4 regions of the Corynebacterium callunae DSM 20147 genome follow, and region 1 is predicted to be linked to each of the others. Evidence: riboswitches for the same ligand, from Rfam matches in the RefSeq annotation. Region 1 holds a riboswitch; each other region holds the start of a gene.
What was found. Region 1 has a riboswitch for thiamine pyrophosphate ahead of H924_RS05110 (ECF transporter S component). Riboswitches for the same ligand answer to the same signal wherever they lie in the genome.

Region 1 (4,874 bases):
ACACAATCGGAATCGCCATGAGCAGCAAGATCACTACCCGCAGCACTACATCGCGGGCTTTAAAGTCGGTTTTCTGGTGTTCTTGTCCGCGCTCTTGAAAATCTACGGCTTGGCTACCGGTTTGGCGATAAAGGAAAAACCCATAGAGCACGATGGTGAAAAGGGCGATTAGAATCGCTTGTATCGCCGAGAGGCCGCTTAAAACTACAGGTGTTCCAAAGCTTGTGACAATTAGCGTGGAGATCATCACCATATAGGTAGGTGCACCGATTCCATTATGTTTCAAGCTGCCAAACTTGATTCCAGCGATGAGCAGCGCTAGTCCCATAACCAGAGCCAAAATAATCATGCTCACAGCCAGCACAGAATCACGGGCAATCGTTGCCGAGTGTGCAGGCCCCAGCATGACAGCGGAAATCAAAATAACTTCAATGACCACGATGGACAGGCTTAGCAACAGAGAGCCAAGTGGATCGCCAAGTAAATGGGCTAGCGATTCAGCCATTTTGACCACGCCAAAGGCGCAAAAAATGATGATCGCCACAACAACAATGAGCTGCACCGTTGGTGCAGGCAACCACCCCAGCCCCACCACTGCCAGCCACCCAAAAATCAGACGCAGATAATCAACTCTGGACAATAACGGCATATCCCTAATTCCAATCGTTTAGGGTTTTCCCGCAACTCCATTCGAATCTAGCACAATCTCCACATCCGCCGGGATGCTGAAATCCAGGTGCTTACGCTCCTGCTCAGCCCACATTTCCCAATAGGGTTCATAGCCTGGATCACGCTTTAATGCCCGAGCCTTGCGCAGTGATTCCGGAGCGCTAATCCGCACCGTCACCAGGGTGCCCAGCTTTAAAGCGCTGCTTTTCGACGCCGCACTCAGCGCCCCAGCGCCTTCCACGATGATGCTGTGGCCCGGCTTTAAAGCAACCCACTGCGCAGGTTGATTTTTCTCCCAATCCCATCTGTAATAGCCAGGATTAAGCGGATCTAAAACATCTGTTGCCACCATGCGTGAGGCTCCAGCAAGGCCGGTCCACCCCGGATAAAAATCATCGAGGTGGACTAGCTGAAAGCCGGTGATCTCCGCTATTTCTGCTGCCAACGTGGTTTTTCCAGAGCCGGATTGTCCGTCAATTAAAACAGTGATCATGTGCCCAAAAAGCGGAAATAACCGGTATAAACAGCAATAAGAATAGCTGCGGCAGAGATAGCCAAACACACCAATACGAGGGCTAAATCGCGTGTCCCCACCCGTGACTCACGCGCCCAGGTGCGTTGGGTGGAGCGACCAAAACCACGGGCTTCCATCGCTGTTGCCAATTTGGAACCACGTCTAATTGACAACACCAAAATGCCGAAGGTCATGGTGAAGAAATGCTTAAGGCGACCTTGATCTGCGATGCCACGGGCTCTTCTGGCACGGGCCATGGAATGCCAATCCTCTTGGAAAAGAGTCATCAATCGGCTGCCAGCAATTGCACCGATTACAAATCTCTCCGGCAGTTTCAGAATCTGGGAAAGACCATCACCAAGTTCGGTGGGATCAATGCGCGCAATGAGGACAATTACCGGGAGCCCAATGGCTAAAACACGCACCCCAATGGCCAGGGCCAAGGCGAGCGAATTATCGGTGACATGAGCAAGCAAAAAACTAAAATATTCCTTACCTTCAGGCCTGCCATAAAGCGCCATGGAGGTTGCAGCCAGAGGTGCCATCACCAAAAGTGGCCATCCCCTTTTAAAGAGCATCTTCCAGCTCACCCCAGCAAGAGGAGCAAGGATAATGGTTGCGACCAAAGCGATACTTGCAGAGACCACATCCACACTGAGCAGCAAAGGAGTGGTGAGCACCATCAGTGCAATGATGCGAGTAACTGGATTAATGCCAGCAAGCAGGTTCATTTAGCACTCACCTCAATATGATGATCGCCCAAGGCTGCAATGAAATCAGGATCATGGGTTACTGACACGATCGTGGTTCCGTTGTCAGTGAGCTCGCGCAGCATCCACACCAATTCTTTAAAGGTTTCTGGATCTTGTCCAAATGTCGGTTCATCCAGCACCAAGAGTTGTGGCGCTGCCACCAACGCCGTTGCTACTGAGAGGCGACGTTTTTCTCCACCGCTTAAGGTATAGGGATTCGCATTTTCCAAGTGACGCAAACGCAAGCGATCAAGAAGCTCTTCAATCCGTTGAGCAGTATCAACCTGCATCACCTTTGGTCCAACTTCCAGCTCAGCGCGGACCGTACGGGCGACAAATTGGTGTTCAGGATCCTGGAAAACGGTGCCGATGCGTTGAGCTAGTTCAGCGGACTTCCAGCGATGCGGTGGCTTTTTTAGTCCTTGGCTTAATTGCTCTGCCAGTTCAAGCTTTCCAGCTTTAGGTGCAATCAAGCCCCCGATGGTTAATGCCAAGGTGGATTTACCAGCGCCATTAGGGCCGGTAATCACTGTGGATGCTGCTACTGGCAGTGAAAATGAGCGTGCTGGACCCCAGGCACAAAGCAGATTCTCCCCACGCATCAGAGATGTTGAAGTTGCAGGTCGCGCCGGTGGCAGGTGGCCAAGGGTAGGTAAATCAGCTGGGCTGAGATCTTGACCATCAGTGATATTGATGATCCGGTCGATCGTATCCAGCCAGAGTTCATGGTGGTGTTCCACCACAATTAAAGTGGCACCGGTTTCAGCGACCACCTTATTTACCGCAGCCACCACTTCTTTTTGACCAACTGGATCAAGGTTGGCGGTGGGTTCATCCAATAAAATAAGGCGCGCGCCCATGGCAATAACCCCGGCTAGAGCCAGGCGTTGTTTTTGGCCACCAGAGAGATACTTCGTGGGATGGCTTAAAGGCAGGTTGAGGCCCACCATTTCAAGGGCTTGTTCCACACGAGGCCAGATTTCTGCCCGAGGTACTCCCATGTTTTCGCAGCCAAAGGCTACGTCATCACCAATGCGAGAGGCGATCACCTGGGAGTCTGGATCTTGGAGCACCAAACCCACCGAGGAGGCGTCGCAAAGCAACTCACCGCTGCTCTCACCCTCCTCGCCTCCCCCGAGAACGCCGGCCAACGCGGCGAGCAGGGTGGATTTGCCGGAGCCGGAGGCGCCGGTGAGCAGGACGCGCTCGCCGGGTGCGATGTCAAAGCTGATGTTTTGCAGCGCCGGATTTTTGCGAGAGGCATGGCGATATCCGAAGTTCCGCGCGATGACGCGGGTGCCGATCGCAACGGTCATTAGACTTCCTGGCGGTATTCGCGACCAGCGGCAAAGCGCTCTAGGGCGCCGGTACGGGCAAGTGCGCGCACCAGGAACCAGCCCAGAGCACCTGCCAAAATCGCTCCGGAGACCAAAACGGTGGAACCATAAATTGCGTTAAAGGCCAAGGATTTTGCAGCATTGCCGTAGAAGAAAAGCTCGAGCAAAATTGCACCCAGGCCGGCGCCCATACCGGAAAGCACTGCTACTGAGAGGTTAAAACGGCGGTACAAGAAGATGGCGAAGATGATTTCCGCACCGATTCCCTGGGCCAAGCCGGAGTAAATGGTGGCAATTCCCCACTGTGAGGCCAGTGCTGCGGAAACGCAGGCTGCGAGGACTTCAACAAAGATTGCTGCACCTGGTTTGCGGATAATGAGTCCGCCCAAAACTCCACCGAGCAGCCAAATTCCGATAGCAAAGCCGCCGAGACCTGGGGTTAGGGCATCAAAAGCGGTGGTCCAGGCATAGCCAATGGAATTCCACACCACAAAGATCAAGCCGCAGGCTACACCGAGCACTGCCGCGATGACGATATCAATAACTCGCCATTGTGAAGCCTTTTTGGACATACGAGTGGTAGTCATTTTTTCCTCCCTAGCGCCGGCATTATCCGGATCAGGTTCAACGGTTACAGCTGTGCTGCATCTCAGCCCGGAATTTCACCGAGCACCCGTGCCTATAAAATTGTGTACTCGATCACCCTAACTCATAGGTCGGACAGAATCCAAGATTCCTATTGAATCCTCTCAGCTTTAAAGCCTCCCCTTAAACACACCCCTAGGTACCCCCTTATCCGGATTCGGATAATAGAGTTCCCACTGCTTGTAACACTCGCCATAAAAATACCTGAAGTTCGCAGAGTGAACACTTTGCCCCAATATCGCTTTTGCCATAATTTGAGGCCTATGTCACTTGGACAGATTTAATTAGCCCGACTCACTTTAGGAAAGGACTCTCCCCCATGAACCACATCCCCGTTGCCATTATCGGCGCCGGACCTGCGGGACTTACGCTGGCACATCTGCTTCACTTGCAGGGCATTGAGTCCATCGTTTTTGAAAAGCGCACCCGCAAGGAAGTCGAAGAAACGGTCCGCGCTGGAATTTTGGAACAGGGCACGTTGAATCTCATGCGGGAAACCGGTGTAGGCGCCCGAATGGAAGCTGAAGCCGACCATGATGAAGCAATTGATATTTCCATCAACGGGGAAAGAATCCGTATTCCTTTAACCGAAATCACCGGCCATAAAGTAGCCATTTACCCACAGCATGAATATCTCAAAGACTTTATTGCGAAGCGTTTAGAAGATGGCGGCGAGCTTCTCTTTTCCACCACAGTTGATGCAGTTGAAGGCACTGGAGGCACTGGAGGTTTTGATAATGACAAGGTCAAAGTGGTTTACACCGAGGCTGATGGCTCCTCAACCACCATTAGCGCCGATTATGTCATTGCCGCCGACGGCTCCAGCTCGCCTTATCGCAAAATCATTACCGAGGGCAGTGGAGTCCGCGTCCGCCACGAATATCCTTATGCCTGGTTTGGCATTTTAGTGGAAGCTGCCAAGACCCAAAAAGAGCTCATTTATGCCACCCATCCCGA
Region 2 (4,874 bases), 380 kb from region 1:
TTGCTCGGTAGCCACCAAAGATTGCAATGCTACGTGACCACCTGTGGTCAAAAGGCGGTCCAAGCTGCGCACATATCGCTTGGCTCCGGATGCGCCAACCACCTCTAGTTTTTCCATGGACACAATGGAGTCATAGTGCCCTTGCCAATCTCGTTGGGTAGGGATTGCCTGCGGGATAACCTCCACCTGGACGTCATTTTCCACGCCGGCTAGAACCAAGGTTTCCTGCAGTCCACGAATCTGCTGGGGGTCAGCAGTGAGGGAATCAACCGTTGCTTGTCGACGCGCCGCCATGATTGCCACTGCCCCGCCGCTGCTAGGAAACTCCAGTACATGGGATCCAGCTTTAACTCGGGCACTATCAAGCAGGGTGGCCACTGCACGTCGCTGGGCTTCACCAAGGTCATCTCTTTCCACCGCAACAGGATCCGAGATCCGCGTGATATCCACAAAGTGGGTACCGGGTTCCCTATTACGACCAGCACCTGGCACAAAGCTCTTTACCGCAGTTCTTAAAGTGGTTGGCACTCCTGAGGCAAAAATTCCGCCAAAGGCGCTCATGCCGTCCCCAGAACTGAGCCGGATTAGTTCATGTGGCAGTGCGCCGCCATTATCTACTTGTTGACCAGGCAGATGGAAGGCGGAACTAAGTCGGCCCCGCGGGCGATAACCCACGCTTAATAACGCAACCAAAACATCGGAAAGCTTCTCTGTACGCCACTCGCCTGCCATATAACTTTCGGCAAGACCGAGCCATCCAGTGGTGGCAAGACGCGAAAATAACTCTTCATGGTCAATTGTGAGATCGGGCGCATTTCCAACTAATACCAAACCCGCGTTTTCACATGCTTTGGCGAACCTCGCTTCGGCTTGGCGAGCACGTATTGCAATGAATGCGGAGGCCGGTACCGTAGCCACTCCCGGCCACTGTTCGATATCAATTGATTCCAGATGGCGCAAACGTGCCTCTACCATACGTTTTGTGCACCTCCGAGGGCATAAATTCACAAGACCAAAAGTTAAGAAAATTATCTCTCATGCAGTGTACTTGTGCTTAGCTAAACTCCGGCGCAGGCGCGTCGAAATAAACATTAGAAAGACATCTCTAGAAGTCTTCAAAATAGACGTGACATATCTCATCTTTAAGGGCATACTGGTTCAAAGTGAGTGCGAATACCACACAATTTCTGCCTAACAGACAGTGAATTTAGACCCGATCCTGTTTGTTTCCGTGGGAAGGACTATTGTTTAACAGGTACGCGCCACTTCTTTTTATGGCAGCGCCCAAACAACTGCAAACTCAGCGCAGACTCTCATCTGTACAAAACGATCAGGAGACTTTGACAACTATGTCAGTAAACCCATCCCGCCCCGAAGGCGGCCGTCACCACGTCGTCGTCATCGGTTCTGGTTTCGGTGGCCTTTTCGCTGCTAAAAACCTAGCCAAGGCCGACGTCGATGTCACTCTGATTGACCGTACCAACCACCACCTCTTCCAGCCTTTGCTGTACCAGGTGGCAACCGGCATCCTTTCTTCCGGTGAGATCGCACCTTCCACCCGACAGATCCTTGCTAAGCAGGAAAACGTCAACGTTATCAAGGGTGAAGTTACCGATATCAACACCGAGTCCAAGACTGTGACCGCTTCCCTCGGCGAGTACACCCGCGTCTTTGAATATGACTCTCTTATCGTGGGCGCTGGCGCTGGCCAGTCTTACTTCGGCAACGATCACTTCGCAGAGTTCGCTCCAGGCATGAAGTCCATCGATGACGCACTTGAGCTGCGTGCTCGCATTGTCGGCGCTTTTGAGCGTGCAGAGATCTGTGAAGATCCAGCTGAGCGCGAGCGCCTGCTGACCTTCGTTGTTGTCGGTGCAGGTCCTACCGGTGTTGAGCTGGCTGGCCAGTTGGCTGAAATGGCTCACCGCACCCTTGCTGGTGAGTACAAGAACTTCAACACCAACTCCGCAAAGATCATCCTTCTTGATGGTGCTCCTCAGGTGCTGCCACCATTCGGTAAGCGTCTGGGCCGCAATGCACAGCGCACCCTGGAGAAGATCGGCGTTAACGTTCGCCTGAACGCTATGGTTACCAATGTTGACGCTAAGTCCGTCACCTACAAGACCAAGGACGGCGAAGAGCACACCATCGAGTCCTTCTGCAAGATCTGGTCCGCTGGTGTGGCAGCTTCCCCACTGGGCAAGCTCATTGCTGAGCAGACCGGTGTTGAGACCGACCGCGCAGGCCGCGTTATGGTTAACGACGACCTCTCCGTTGGTTCTGAGAAGAACGTCTTCGTTGTTGGCGACATGATGAACTACAACAACCTTCCAGGTGTTGCACAGGTTGCAATCCAGGGTGGCGAGTACGTCGCAGAGCAGATCGCCGCTGAGGTTGAGGGTCGCTCCAACACCGAGCGTCCAGCATTCGAATACTTCGACAAGGGCTCCATGGCAACTGTCTCCCGCTTCTCCGCAGTGGTGAAGCTGGGCAAGATCGAGGTCACCGGCTTCATCGGTTGGGTTCTTTGGTTGGCAGTTCACCTTATGTTCCTCGTCGGCTTCCGTAACCGTTTTGTCTCCGCAATCAGCTGGGGCCTAAACGCTACTTCTCGCAACCGTTGGAACCTGGCTACCACCCGCCAGCAGCTGCACGCTCGTACTGCGCTTTCCAAGCTTGCAAACGATCACGCAACTGATAATGATCAGCCAATCGAGCTGCGCGACACCCACCGTTTTGGTGCCAAGTAAGCTCTAAAGACCTAAGATAAGCGCCTCCTGATTACTTAGGAGGCGCTTTTTTGTGCCTTGTGACAGCGCCCACAAGGACCTTTGCTAGGGTAACTATCAGGCACGGGGTGCCGGGCTGCAGCTCATTGTGCAGCGCGGCTGAGATAAGACCCGTTGAACCTGCTCTAGCTCGTACTAGCGAAGGGATGGCCCATATGGCTGACTCATATCTATCTGCACTTAATATCCTGAGAGAAACCACTCCCCTGGTTCAATGTTTGACCAACGCCGTGGTCATGCAATTTAGCGCCAATGTTTTGCTTGCCGCGGGAGCCTCACCAGCCATGGTGGATACTCCAGCAGAATCTGCAGAATTTGCCCGCATTGCCAATGCAGTGCTGATTAATCCAGGCACACCCTCCACTGAGCAATATCAAGGTATGCACAATGCCATTGCCGGTGCGCAGGCTGCTGGTACACCGTGGGTATTGGATCCTGTTGCTGTTGGTGGTCTTTCCCAACGTACAGAATTTGCAGCGGGTGTCGTCGAAAAGCACCCCACGGCAATCCGTGGCAACGCCTCCGAGGTTGTGGCACTGGCAGGGTTGGGCGCCGGTGGGCGCGGAGTTGATGCCACCGACACCGTCGAAGCCGCCCTGGAGGCAGCTCAGCTCCTTGCCCAGCGCACCGGTGCGGTGGTGGCAGTTTCTGGCGCGGAGGACCTCATTGTTTCCACCGAGCGCACCACCTGGTTGCGATCCGGCGATCCGATGTTGCAATTGGTTATTGGCACAGGTTGTTCCCTCGGCGCCCTGGTCGCCGCTTATCTAGGCGCTACCCGTGGCACGGACATCTCCGCCCACGACGCTGTTTTAGCAGCTCATGCCCACATTGGTGCGGCGGGCCAACTTGCCGCGCAGCGTAGTTCTAGCCCAGGCAGTTTTGCGGTGGCATTTATTGATGCCCTTTATGAGCTAGATTTCGCAACAATTGCCACCCTGTGCAGCATTCGAGAGGCCTAAAATGACCGATTTTTCCCTATATCTAGTTACCGACCCTGACCTCGGCGGAGGCGCGGACAAAGTAGCCGGCATCGTCGAATCCGCCCTTAAGGGCGGGGTGTCAGTGGTACAGCTAAGAGACAAGCTTGTCGACGACAACCTCTTTAGAACCCATGCACAAGAACTTCAAGAAGTCTGCTCCCGTTTTCAGGTGCCGCTATTTGTTAATGATCGGGTAGACATCGCGGCAGAACTTGGATTGCACCTCCATATTGGACAAGAAGATATGTCCTATGTACAAGCCCGTCAGCGCCTGGCAGCAGATCTCATGGTGGGTCTTAGCATTGAAAATATAAGCCAATTGCAGCAGGTTATCGCACAATGTGAAGCCGCAGGTGTGGCTCTGCCAGATGTCATTGGCATCGGCCCGGTTCGCGCAACAGCAACTAAACCGGATGCTGCTCCTGCTTTGGGGATAACCGGAGTAGCAGAAATTGCTGCGCTGGCTAAACGTGCTGGTATTGCTTCTGTGGCTATCGGCGGAGTCAAGCTAGACAACGCTGCAGACTTGTCCGAAACTGACATCTCGGGGCTTTGTGTGGTTTCTGAAATCATGACAGCACTTTCTCCGGCAGCGGCGGCAACAGAAATTCTTCACACATTCCGGGCTCATCGTTCCCCTGCTGTGCCACGGGTTCTTACCATTGCGGGAACTGATCCCACCGGTGGAGCTGGAGTACAAGCAGATCTTAAGTCCATTGCTGCCGCGGGCGGTTTTGGTATGTCTGCAATTACTTCCCTGGTAGCCCAAAACAACCACGGTGTCAGCGCGATCCACACTCCGCCTCTGGATTTTCTGGAGCAGCAGTTTGATTCAGTCTTTTCAGACGTTGTAGTTGATGCCATCAAGATTGGCATGTTGGGCTCAGCTGCCACCATCGCGGTGGTATCGCGCTGGTTGGAAAGCCAGGAACATGGTCCAGTGATTCTTGATCCTGTCATGATCGCGACCAGCGGTGATCGGCTATTAGACCCGGCTGCTGAGCAATCTTTGCGGGAATTAGCTCACCAGGTTGATGTAATCACCCCCAATATTCCAGAGCTCGCGGTGCTGTGTGATAAACCGGCGGCCACTACTTTGGAA
Region 3 (4,874 bases), 230 kb from region 1:
ATCAACTCTATTGCTGACTTGGTAAACAACGATCCTGAGGTTTCCCCGCTGCTCAAGGTGGTTTTTGTAGAGAACTACAACGTCTCCCCTGCTGAGCACATCTTGCCTGCTTCTGATGTCTCCGAGCAGATTTCCACGGCCGGCAAGGAAGCCAGCGGTACCTCCAACATGAAGTTTATGATGAACGGCGCCCTTACCCTGGGGACCATGGACGGCGCCAACGTGGAGATCGTGGATTCTGTGGGCGAGGAAAACGCCTATATCTTCGGTGCTCGCGTGGAAGAATTGCCAGCCCTGCGCGAAAGCTACAAGCCATATGAGCTCTATGAGACCGTCCCTGGCCTCAAGCGCGCATTGGACGCCCTGGATAACGGCACCCTCAACGACAACAACAGTGGCTTGTTCTATGACCTCAAGCATTCCTTGATCCACGGTTATGGAAAAGACGCCAGCGACACCTACTACGTGCTTGGCGATTTCGCAGACTACCGCGAAACCCGCGACCGCATGGCCGCCGACTACGCCTCCGATCCGCTGGGTTGGGCGCGCATGGCCTGGATCAACATTTGCGAATCCGGCCGCTTCTCCTCCGACCGCACAATCCGCGACTACGCCACCGAGATCTGGAAGCTCGAGCCAACTCCTGCTGTTAAAAAGTAGGTTTTAACCTCTGCTTCTAACAAACGGCTAACCCTTTTGGGTTAGCCGTTTTTTGGGGTTAAGGGGTTTAAAAGAGGGCTTTTCGACGAGTGTTGGTGGGCATTCTTATTTCCCACAATGGCAAGGGGCTTCGTCGAAAAGCGCGCTTCGTGCCCCTGAAAAATAGTTTTCCCGCGCGGGAAGCGCCTGATCAAACCGCGCGGTCATTTCTACCTAATCCTGTTCAGTGCCATATTCCCGCTCAACATACTTGAAAGCCTCTAAAGCCTGTTTAAATCCTTCGTGAAAATCCAGGCCCGGGCTTGTTGGCACTATCCCCAGGGAAATATTGCCATAACAACCATTGCGGTCGTACTTCGGACCAATACTGACCATGTAATGCCCATTTTTGGACTCAAAACGCATGAGGCGTCTGGTTGGACTAGATCCACTCCATTCAGCCAGACCACCATTTTTTACAAACCATTCCATCCGAGCCGGATCATGATTCCAACCGCGAATATGTTCCCCACCAGCATCAAACTCGACGAACTGGCCATCCATACGCAGGTTAGTAACTGGCTCCCATGTCGCCCTTTCGCGCAAAACCTTTACTTGTAGGTAGAAGGGTTCGTGTCCTGGTAAATGATGTCCGCAGCTATTGGGCAATGGAGGCTTAGCAGAAATATTCCCCATGGGAATCTCCTTCAAAAAATCGCTCTTCTCTGCATTCTTTTGAGTACAGAGCCGATCTTCCTTCGGGGGCACCGTGCGCGATGCGCGGTTGCCAGTCAGCCTGCCGAAGGGCTTGCGGCTGATCTTCTTGATCGTGAAATCGACATTAACAGACAGCTTGGTCTAGATGCAAGCCGAATTTATAATGTCCCAATCCTTTTGTGTCGATGGATTCACCGATACCCTAGCCACTCTATTCAGGGCATCAGATACGAGCGCTTGAAGAAAAAACAAGAGCCCCGGTGATGTACCAAAATGGTAGGGATCACTCCGGGGCTTAGGAATCCTAAGCGTAAGACCTTGGCGACGTGACTGGCAACTCCCCTACATCTATCGCAGAGCTCGAACAGTGGTTCTCCATCCCTAGAATGAATACATACCGAAATTCTGAAAATCCCGAAAGTTTTTACATCTGGAATACCCAGTTATCTAAAGCATATTTAGAAGATATACAACATGTAGAAGTGCTTTTAAGAAACAGGGTTGACGCCCAATTACGATCTGCTCGTGGCCCCTTCTGGTTTGAAGATGATAGCTATTTTAGATTTGCTCAACAGTTCAAAAAAGCTCTAACAACCGCCAAAAGAAGAACTAAAACAAACGATTCTCCTGGGAAAATAATCACCGCTCAGCAAGTCACATTTAAACGTCGAAAATAGGAACCTCAATATGTTTGATTCAGCAGTTTTTAATGTCGCCTCTTGGATTGAGAAAGGATTCAAGACCACTCACGGGTGTCTGAGATTCGCAGGCAACGGCCGAGTTAGAACCACTACGTAGGCGTACCTCACCATCACCCCGTCGAAAAGCGCCCTCTCTTAACCCCCGCAAGGGGGTAACTTTTACGCGCACGCGTGCAACGCGCTAGTTTTGACGGCAGTCCCCACGGGCGCCCGAGCACGGGCTGAGATCGCGCTGATTGCTGCGCGAGCACCGTTTGAACCTGTCCGGTTAGCACCGGCGAAGGAAGAGAGGAATGGTGCAATGCCGCCTACCCAAAATGAGATCCACCCGAAACACAGCTACTCCCCCATCCGCAAGGCCGGTCTCGAGGTCCCGGAGACTGAAATCCGCCTTGATGACTCGCCAAGCGGCCCCAACGAACCCTTCCGCATCTACCGCACCCGTGGCCCAGAAACCGACCCCAAGCAGGGACTTCCGCGTCTGCGCGAGTCATGGATCACCGCCCGCGGCGACGTTGCCGCCTATCAGGGGCGCGAGCGTTTGCTTATCGACGACGGTCGCTCGGCAATGCGTCGAGGTCAAGCTTCGGCAGAATGGAAAGGCCAAAAACCAGCTCCTTTGAAGGCGCTACCTGGCAAAAGAGTCACCCAAATGGCCTATGCGCGCGCTGGCGTGATTACTCGTGAAATGGAGTTTGTGGCGCTGCGCGAACACGTTGATGCGGAGTTTGTGCGCTCGGAGGTTGCACGCGGTCGGGCGATTATTCCCAACAACGTCAACCACCCCGAATCTGAACCGATGATTATTGGTCGCAAATTTTTGACCAAAATCAACGCCAATATTGGCAATTCTGCGGTCACTTCTTCAATCGAGGAAGAGGTGTCCAAGCTGCAGTGGGCCACGCGCTGGGGTGCCGATACCGTGATGGATCTATCCACCGGCGATGATATTCACACCACGCGCGAATGGATTATCCGCAACTCCCCCGTTCCTATCGGCACCGTCCCGATCTACCAAGCGCTGGAAAAAGTAGATGGCGTGGCCGCAGACCTTAACTGGGAAGTATTCCGCGATACAGTCATTGAGCAGTGCGAACAAGGCGTGGACTATATGACCATCCACGCCGGCGTCCTGCTGGCTTATATCCCACTGACCACCCGTCGCGTCACCGGCATTGTCTCACGCGGCGGATCCATCATGGCCGGTTGGTGTCTGGCGCACCACCGCGAATCATTCCTCTACGAGCATTTCGACGAGCTGTGCGAAATTTTTGCACAATATGACGTCGCCTTCTCCCTCGGTGATGGCCTACGCCCCGGATCGCTTGCCGATGCCAACGACGCCGCGCAATTCGCCGAGCTGAAAACCATTGGTGAACTCACCCAACGCGCCTGGGAATACGATGTGCAAGTAATGGTCGAAGGACCTGGACACGTGCCACTAAACATGATCCAGGAAAACAACGAGCTGGAACAAAAGTGGGCAGCGGACGCGCCTTTCTACACCCTTGGACCCCTAGTTACCGACATCGCTCCAGGTTATGACCACATCACTTCTGCCATTGGTGCGGCTCACATCGCCATGGGTGGCACCGCCATGCTGTGTTATGTCACCCCAAAAGAACACCTTGGCCTGCCCAACCGTGACGACGTCAAAACCGGCGTAATCACCTACAAGCTCGCTGCCCACGCAGCAGATGTGGCCAAGGGTCATCCCGGCGCGCGTGCCTGGGACGACGCCATGAGCAAAGCGCGTTTTGAATTCCGTTGGAATGATCAATTTGCACTCTCCCTCGACCCCGACACTGCAATCGCCTACCACGACGAAACCCTGCCGGCGGAGCCTGCCAAGACCGCACACTTTTGTTCAATGTGTGGCCCGAAGTTCTGCTCCATGCGAATTAGCCAAGACATCCGCGATATGTTTGGCGATCAAATCGCGGAATTGGGGATGCCTTCGGTTGGGGCTTCTTCTGGCGATCCTTTGGAGGGCGCCTCTGGTGGGGTGCAGGAAGATGCCTCTGTTGGGGCGCGGGAGGGGATGGCTGAGAAATCCCGGAAGTTTATTGCTGGTGGAGTGGAGGTTTATCGGCGTTAGACAGAGCGATCCCAGATAGCCTCATATCGTTTTTCGACCAATGGCCAAATAATGTCCTGAACATCCTCCAATGTGGTGACGCCTTCCGCGAACTGCCCCCGAAGGACAAAGTCATGTGGAATTATGCGGCCAGCATGGTCGGTGCGTCCTAGAGGATCAAACATGCGCGTGGCCGTGAATTCCGGGCGAATTAGCACAAATTCACCGGCCAATTCGCGGTCTGCAAATGCCTGCTCCCGCTATAACTGCAATTAATGTCATGTTAAGACCAGCGCCACGACACCAACGTTACACATAATTATCAATGGTCCAGGTGCTAATTTTACTTTCTCCTAAGATCCCGTAAGGAGAACCTCGTAAGAGTCACGCACCACTGAAAGTCATTAAGCTTGCCTCATTGAAATCCTCCCCAATAGATAAACTTAGAAATCAGACACATACATAAAGGGAGGATTTCTAGGAGAGCGCGAAGTTCTCTGACCGAGTTTCAGCTATAGCAACTTATTGAATTATTGGAACAGGACGTGGGATACAAGGCGACAACGAGCCGCCTCGGTGGCAACCTGGGGCCGGTGAAAAAGTTTGAGCCCAATTCTCCAAAGAAACACAAATCCAATTCTTCTCGGATGGGCTACTTTTCGACAGTCACGGACGTCTTTGCCAGCTTACGCCATGGAAAGCAGATGACTCACGTTGCAGAAACAGCAGCCCACGTTCTT
Region 4 (4,874 bases), 780 kb from region 1:
ATGGGCCATTGCTTGAGCCATGGCCACGGGATCTTCAGCACGATTGATAGCAGAAGCCAAAAGCACACCATCACAACCAAGTTCCATGGCTAGAGCTGCATCGGAGGCTGTGCCGATACCCGCATCCAAAATTATTGGTACCGCGGCACGGCTGGTGATGAGTTCAATATTGTGCGGATTGAGGATTCCCAACCCGGTGCCGATGGGAGATCCCAGGGGCATAACGGCTGAAACTCCGAGATCTTCGAGGCGCTGAGCAATCACTGGATCATCAGAGGTGTAGGCCAAGACCGTGAAATCATCATCAACCAGCAACTCACAGGCCTCTAAAAGTTCAGTGGTATCGGGAAGCAGGGTGTGTTCATCCGCAATGACCTCTACTTTGACCCAATTTGTTTGTAAAGCCTCGCGGGCCAGCTGAGCGGTAAGCACTGCGTCACGAGCCGTGCGACAACCTGCGGTATTGGGAAGTAAATCAATGTTAAGGCGTTTAAGCAGCTCAAAGATTGATTCCCCTTGAGATGCAGTGGCATGGTGATAGCGCATGGCAACCGTGGTTAATTGGGTGCCACTAGCTTTAAGTGATTGTTCTAAAAGCGCTTGAGAAGAAGCACCACCAGTACCCATGATGAGGTGGGAATCAAAGGTTTTATTGGCAATTGTGAGCATCTTAACCTCCCTGCGCGGCGCTGAGAATATCTACGTTAGCGCCCGCGGAAAGTGGCTGTGACCACTGCGAACGGGGCAATACTGTGGCATTAATTGCCACAGCTACACCCTCGGTGGTGCCAACGTGTTGCTGTACTAATTCCTCCACAGTGGTGACTTCACGGGAGGTGGTGGTGCCATTAAGGGTGAAAGTGATCATGGTGTCATCCTTGAAAATTCAGGAGCATGCCGCAGTGGATTGCAGGCATTAATATAAGTCAGCGTTTGCTTCTCGAGCGTGAGGTCAACGGCAGTTTTGGCAGCCAGTGCCGCTAAAAGAATGCCGTGCCGGAAATAGCCGGTGGAAATAATCAGGTTGGATCCCACCCGCCCCAAATAGGGCATATCATCCGGGGTGCCGGGACGCGCACCGCAGGTAGCCTCCATAAATTCGGTATCTGCAATGCCAGGCACTAGGCGAATTGCATCGCGCAACAGGTCATGGATTGCACCGGTACGCGGTTGCGGGCTGTCCTCGCGGCTACTCGCACCAATAGTTAAGCTGCCGTCCTCGCGTGGAATGAGATAAACAGGGCGATCCTCCACGAAGCCACGCACCACCTTCGAAATTAATGGTTGCATTGATTCCGGCACTCGAACCCGCATGATATCGCCATAAACCGGCCTGAGATTCAGCGGATTTTTAGCACTAAACCAGCCCGGTATCTTGGCGGCCCCCAGGCCCGCCGCTAAAACAACAGTGCTTTTCGACGCCACCCTCACCCCCGAGGCCAAAGTCAAGGTCCGGCAGGGGTTGTGGCCGTCAATAGACAACACTGAATCTTGAATCAGCTCAGCGCCCCGGCTGATAACTGCGTCCAATAAGGCTCTAGCAAAAAGTCGGGGATCAAGCTGATGATCTCCTTCGATACTGAGGGCTTTGGAGATGCGTGGTGAAAGAGCTGGTTCCAAGGCACGAGCTTCTCGAATCGTGAGGGGATCTACTGCGGCATCCTCAAATTCCATATGGCGCAGCAGATTTCCCAAGTGGGTGGCATCGGCTCGGTCTGCTCCGACCAATAAGGTGCCGTTGGTTCGATAACCGGTGGGCAGATCTGTGTGGCGACGTACTCGACGAATGAGATCTGGGTAGAGCCGTGCCGAGGCTTTCATTAATCCTTGCAGCTCAGATTGCTGATATTGCACCTCTGACATGGGAGCTAACATGCCGCCAGCATGTTGGGTGGCTCCGGAGATCGGATCGCGATCAATAAGCGTGACCTGAAAACCGGCCTCTTGGTATTCAAAACAAGTGCTCAGCCCAATGATGCCGCCACCAATAACAATTGCCTGATCATTCATGCTTGTGATCCTGCAATAAATTGGGTGATTACGCTTTCTGAAATGCTGCGGGGGTATTCCGCCTCCATAAAGGCACGTACCATGGCACAACCAGCAATTCCGGTAGCAGCTAGCTCGAAGACATCTGCAGGTTGGACATCGCCAATGGCGACAATGGGGAGCTTGGAAATCTGAACTAGTTCTCGGTAACCATCAAATCCGAGTGGTGGCCGTCCCGATTGCTTGGTGGGAGTTGGCCGAAATGGGCCAGCGCCGATGTAATCAATAATCTCGGCATATTCATTGGCAGCGTGTACTAGGTCGGCGGTTCCGGTGGTTAGCCCAATGATGGCACCAGCTCCAAGCAATTCACGAGCAGCTGCAACTGGAATATCGCTTTGACCAAGGTGGATGCCGTGAACGGGGAGTCCGCGGCGCATTAAAATAGCTGCAACGTCGAGGCGGTCGTCGATAAGCGTCTTGGTGTCCGGATTGGCAAGCGCAACTGCGGTTGCCACCTTTTCACCCAATTCCAGCAGCTCGCGGGCGGTTATAGGTTTGGAGCGCACCTGCACAACACCCGCGCCACCTGCTGCGGCTTCTTGGGCTACACGCACAATATGTTCAGGGGATCCACTGCCGGTGACCACATAACATCGCAGGTCAAGTGGGGTAGGGGAATTTTGAATAGGCACAACTATGAAGTCCTCACTTCCTTCGCTGGTGTTAACCAGACAGGTTCAGACGGTCCGGCGCAGCAGTAGTGCACAATCTCAGCCCAATGCTTTGGGCACCCGTGGGGTAGTGGCAGCCAGTTAAGTCGGTGGAAGCTATTTTGTCAACGGGTATGGCATTGGGTTTGTCAATCGGGGGTAAATGTGAAAGAATACCTAGGTTGACTCTACGTATCCCGCAGTAATGGGGGACAGGTAGCAGCGGCGCATAATTGAAACGGATACGAACCGGCCGAGCGCCCCAAAAGGGGAAGTGCCGCCAGGGTCCTCTTTCCCTACTAGTCAAAGGATTTTTTATGAACCTTTTGGATAAGGTCGATTCCGCATACTTGCGCGACGACGTTCCTGCTTTCCGTCCCGGCGATACCCTCGACGTTCACGTCAAGGTTATCGAAGGTGCCAACACCCGTACCCAGCTCTTCAAGGGTGTTGTCATTCGTCGCCAGGGTGGCGGAGTTCGCGAAACCTTCACCGTCCGTAAGGTTTCCTTCGGCATCGGTGTTGAGCGTACCTTCCCAGTACACTCCCCAAACATCGAGAAGATCGAGGTCATCCGTCGTGGTGACGTTCGTCGCGCCAAGCTGTACTACCTGCGCGAGCTGCGCGGTAAGGCTGCCCGCATCAAGGAGAAGCGATAATTATTATCGCTTGGTTGCGGAATTAAACCCCGCTGACCTGCCCCCTAACTTTCACCTAGCGTGTGAGTTAGGGGGTTTTCCCATCTTTATCCTGCAATTTGCCCGCTAAAAAGCCCTTGTACATTTCAGCGGAAGTGTACAAGGGCTTTTTAGCGAGTTAATTAAGCTTTGATAGTGGAGCTAAGACCCTCGAGGATGATCTCGGCAGAAACGAGAGAAGCATTAACAAACCAGGGGTCATAATCAACTTCTACGGCCTTATTATTTTGCACGGCTGTCAGTGAAGGCCATAGTGCGGTATCTACCGGGCTTGGGGCTCCAGTTTGGACACCGTAGAAGATCCAGTCAGCATCGGCTTCAGCAAGGAGTTCGGCAGAAAGGTCATGACCAGCTTTGTCGGTAAATTGCTGAGCGGCTGGGCGTCCATAACCACAATCTGCGGCCACAGTTCCAGTCATTGACTCCAGGCCATACATTTGGAAAGCATCATCGTTGGTGCGGAGGAAAGAGACCGTTGGGGGAGTTGCTGGCTGAGCAGCTGCGACTTCGGCAGCTTTTGCCTCATAAGCGGCGAGCAGGTTTTTTGCTTCCGCTTCTTTATTTACGGCAGCCGCGATAGTGACCAAATCTTCTTTCCAGTTTTCGCCACCTCCGGCACCTGTGACTACAGGCGCAATTGCCCGCAGTTTTTCTAGCACGGTTTCCTCGGCGCGAGAGTTTGCACAAATGAGGGTGGGGTTAAGGGCTGCAATCGCCTCAACATCAGGTTCTGCGCGTAATCCACAATCAGCAATAGAATCAAGGTCAAATTTATCGCCAAAACGCTCTCGGAGGAACTGTGGGATGAGATCTGCATTTTTAGCTGCAGCGACACCCACTGGCAAGATGCCAAGATTGAGCAGGTTGTCCAATTGCCCCGTGTTAAGGGCTACAACGCGCTGTTTCTGTTCGGTGTCGGTAGTTGCTGTGGTGGAGCTAGAAGCTGTGGAGTCTTTCGAGCTATTGGCGCAGGCTGCGACAACGAGGGCGGAAGCTCCGATCATCGCACCCAGGAAGGAGCGACGGCTAATGTTCTTTTGCATATTAAGAAAGTTAGCCTTACCTAAAACGAAATGTCAATTGAAGTTTATATAAATACCTCTGAAATCGAGGGGGCATAAAAAGAGCTATATAGTTTTGGGGAAAAATATAGTAGAATTTCTATCAATTCACTTAGATTTAACTGTTAAGAAAAAACCTTAAAAACCTGTTTCCCTTAAGTGCTGTATCTGCATTAACACACTGCTAGTTCCTATTTATCGATTCTGTTGCCCCGCACACAATGGCGTGAAATCTTGAGTTTTTCGTCGCTTCGCAGCGGGCATTCAAGGGAACTAGGAGCTCGTCATGGCACGAAAATTTCTAAGAGACCGAGTTAATAGAAGGCAACTTAAGGCCGGTTGCGTAATCATCGGCACCCTCAGCATTTTCTTGGCTGGCTGCTCTTCCTCCTCGGATGAAACCACAACTAGTA

Region 2: it holds a riboswitch for thiamine pyrophosphate, as region 1 does, so the genes downstream of both, thiM (hydroxyethylthiazole kinase) here and H924_RS05110 (ECF transporter S component) in region 1, are expected to answer to the same signal.
Region 3: it holds a riboswitch for thiamine pyrophosphate, as region 1 does, so the genes downstream of both, thiC (phosphomethylpyrimidine synthase ThiC) here and H924_RS05110 (ECF transporter S component) in region 1, are expected to answer to the same signal.
Region 4: it holds a riboswitch for thiamine pyrophosphate, as region 1 does, so the genes downstream of both, H924_RS08725 (thiamine phosphate synthase) here and H924_RS05110 (ECF transporter S component) in region 1, are expected to answer to the same signal.

What each region holds. Positions count from the first base shown of each region.
Region 1 covers NC_020506.1:1,067,059-1,071,932, reverse strand. Annotated here, with positions in the region: gene H924_RS05130 (calcium:proton antiporter) at 1-649, opposite strand, end outside; gene H924_RS05125 (nucleoside/nucleotide kinase family protein) at 668-1,162, opposite strand; gene H924_RS05120 (energy-coupling factor transporter transmembrane component T family protein) at 1,159-1,914, opposite strand; gene H924_RS05115 (ABC transporter ATP-binding protein) at 1,911-3,251, opposite strand; gene H924_RS05110 (ECF transporter S component) at 3,251-3,859, opposite strand; TPP riboswitch at 3,850-3,959, opposite strand; gene H924_RS05105 (4-hydroxybenzoate 3-monooxygenase) at 4,237-4,874, shown strand, end outside.
Region 2 covers NC_020506.1:1,445,803-1,450,676, reverse strand. Annotated here, with positions in the region: gene H924_RS06795 (class I SAM-dependent methyltransferase) at 1-975, opposite strand, end outside; gene H924_RS06790 (NAD(P)/FAD-dependent oxidoreductase) at 1,350-2,750, shown strand; TPP riboswitch at 2,844-2,954, shown strand; gene thiM (hydroxyethylthiazole kinase) at 2,945-3,751, shown strand; gene H924_RS06780 (bifunctional hydroxymethylpyrimidine kinase/phosphomethylpyrimidine kinase) at 3,753-4,874, shown strand, end outside.
Region 3 covers NC_020506.1:1,293,252-1,298,125, reverse strand. Annotated here, with positions in the region: gene malP (maltodextrin phosphorylase MalP) at 1-660, shown strand, start outside; gene H924_RS06105 (hypothetical protein) at 874-1,335, opposite strand; SAM riboswitch class IV at 1,352-1,468, opposite strand; gene H924_RS14125 (Abi family protein) at 1,683-2,033, shown strand; TPP riboswitch at 2,250-2,360, shown strand; gene thiC (phosphomethylpyrimidine synthase ThiC) at 2,359-4,155, shown strand; gene H924_RS06090 (hypothetical protein) at 4,152-4,319, opposite strand; gene H924_RS06085 (hypothetical protein) at 4,680-4,874, shown strand, end outside.
Region 4 covers NC_020506.1:1,843,790-1,848,663, reverse strand. Annotated here, with positions in the region: gene H924_RS08740 (thiazole synthase) at 1-669, opposite strand, end outside; gene thiS (sulfur carrier protein ThiS) at 671-868, opposite strand; gene thiO (glycine oxidase ThiO) at 865-2,010, opposite strand; gene H924_RS08725 (thiamine phosphate synthase) at 2,007-2,684, opposite strand; TPP riboswitch at 2,684-2,797, opposite strand; gene rplS (50S ribosomal protein L19) at 3,020-3,361, shown strand; gene H924_RS08715 (ABC transporter substrate-binding protein) at 3,523-4,443, opposite strand; gene H924_RS14585 (S1C family serine protease) at 4,748-4,874, shown strand, end outside.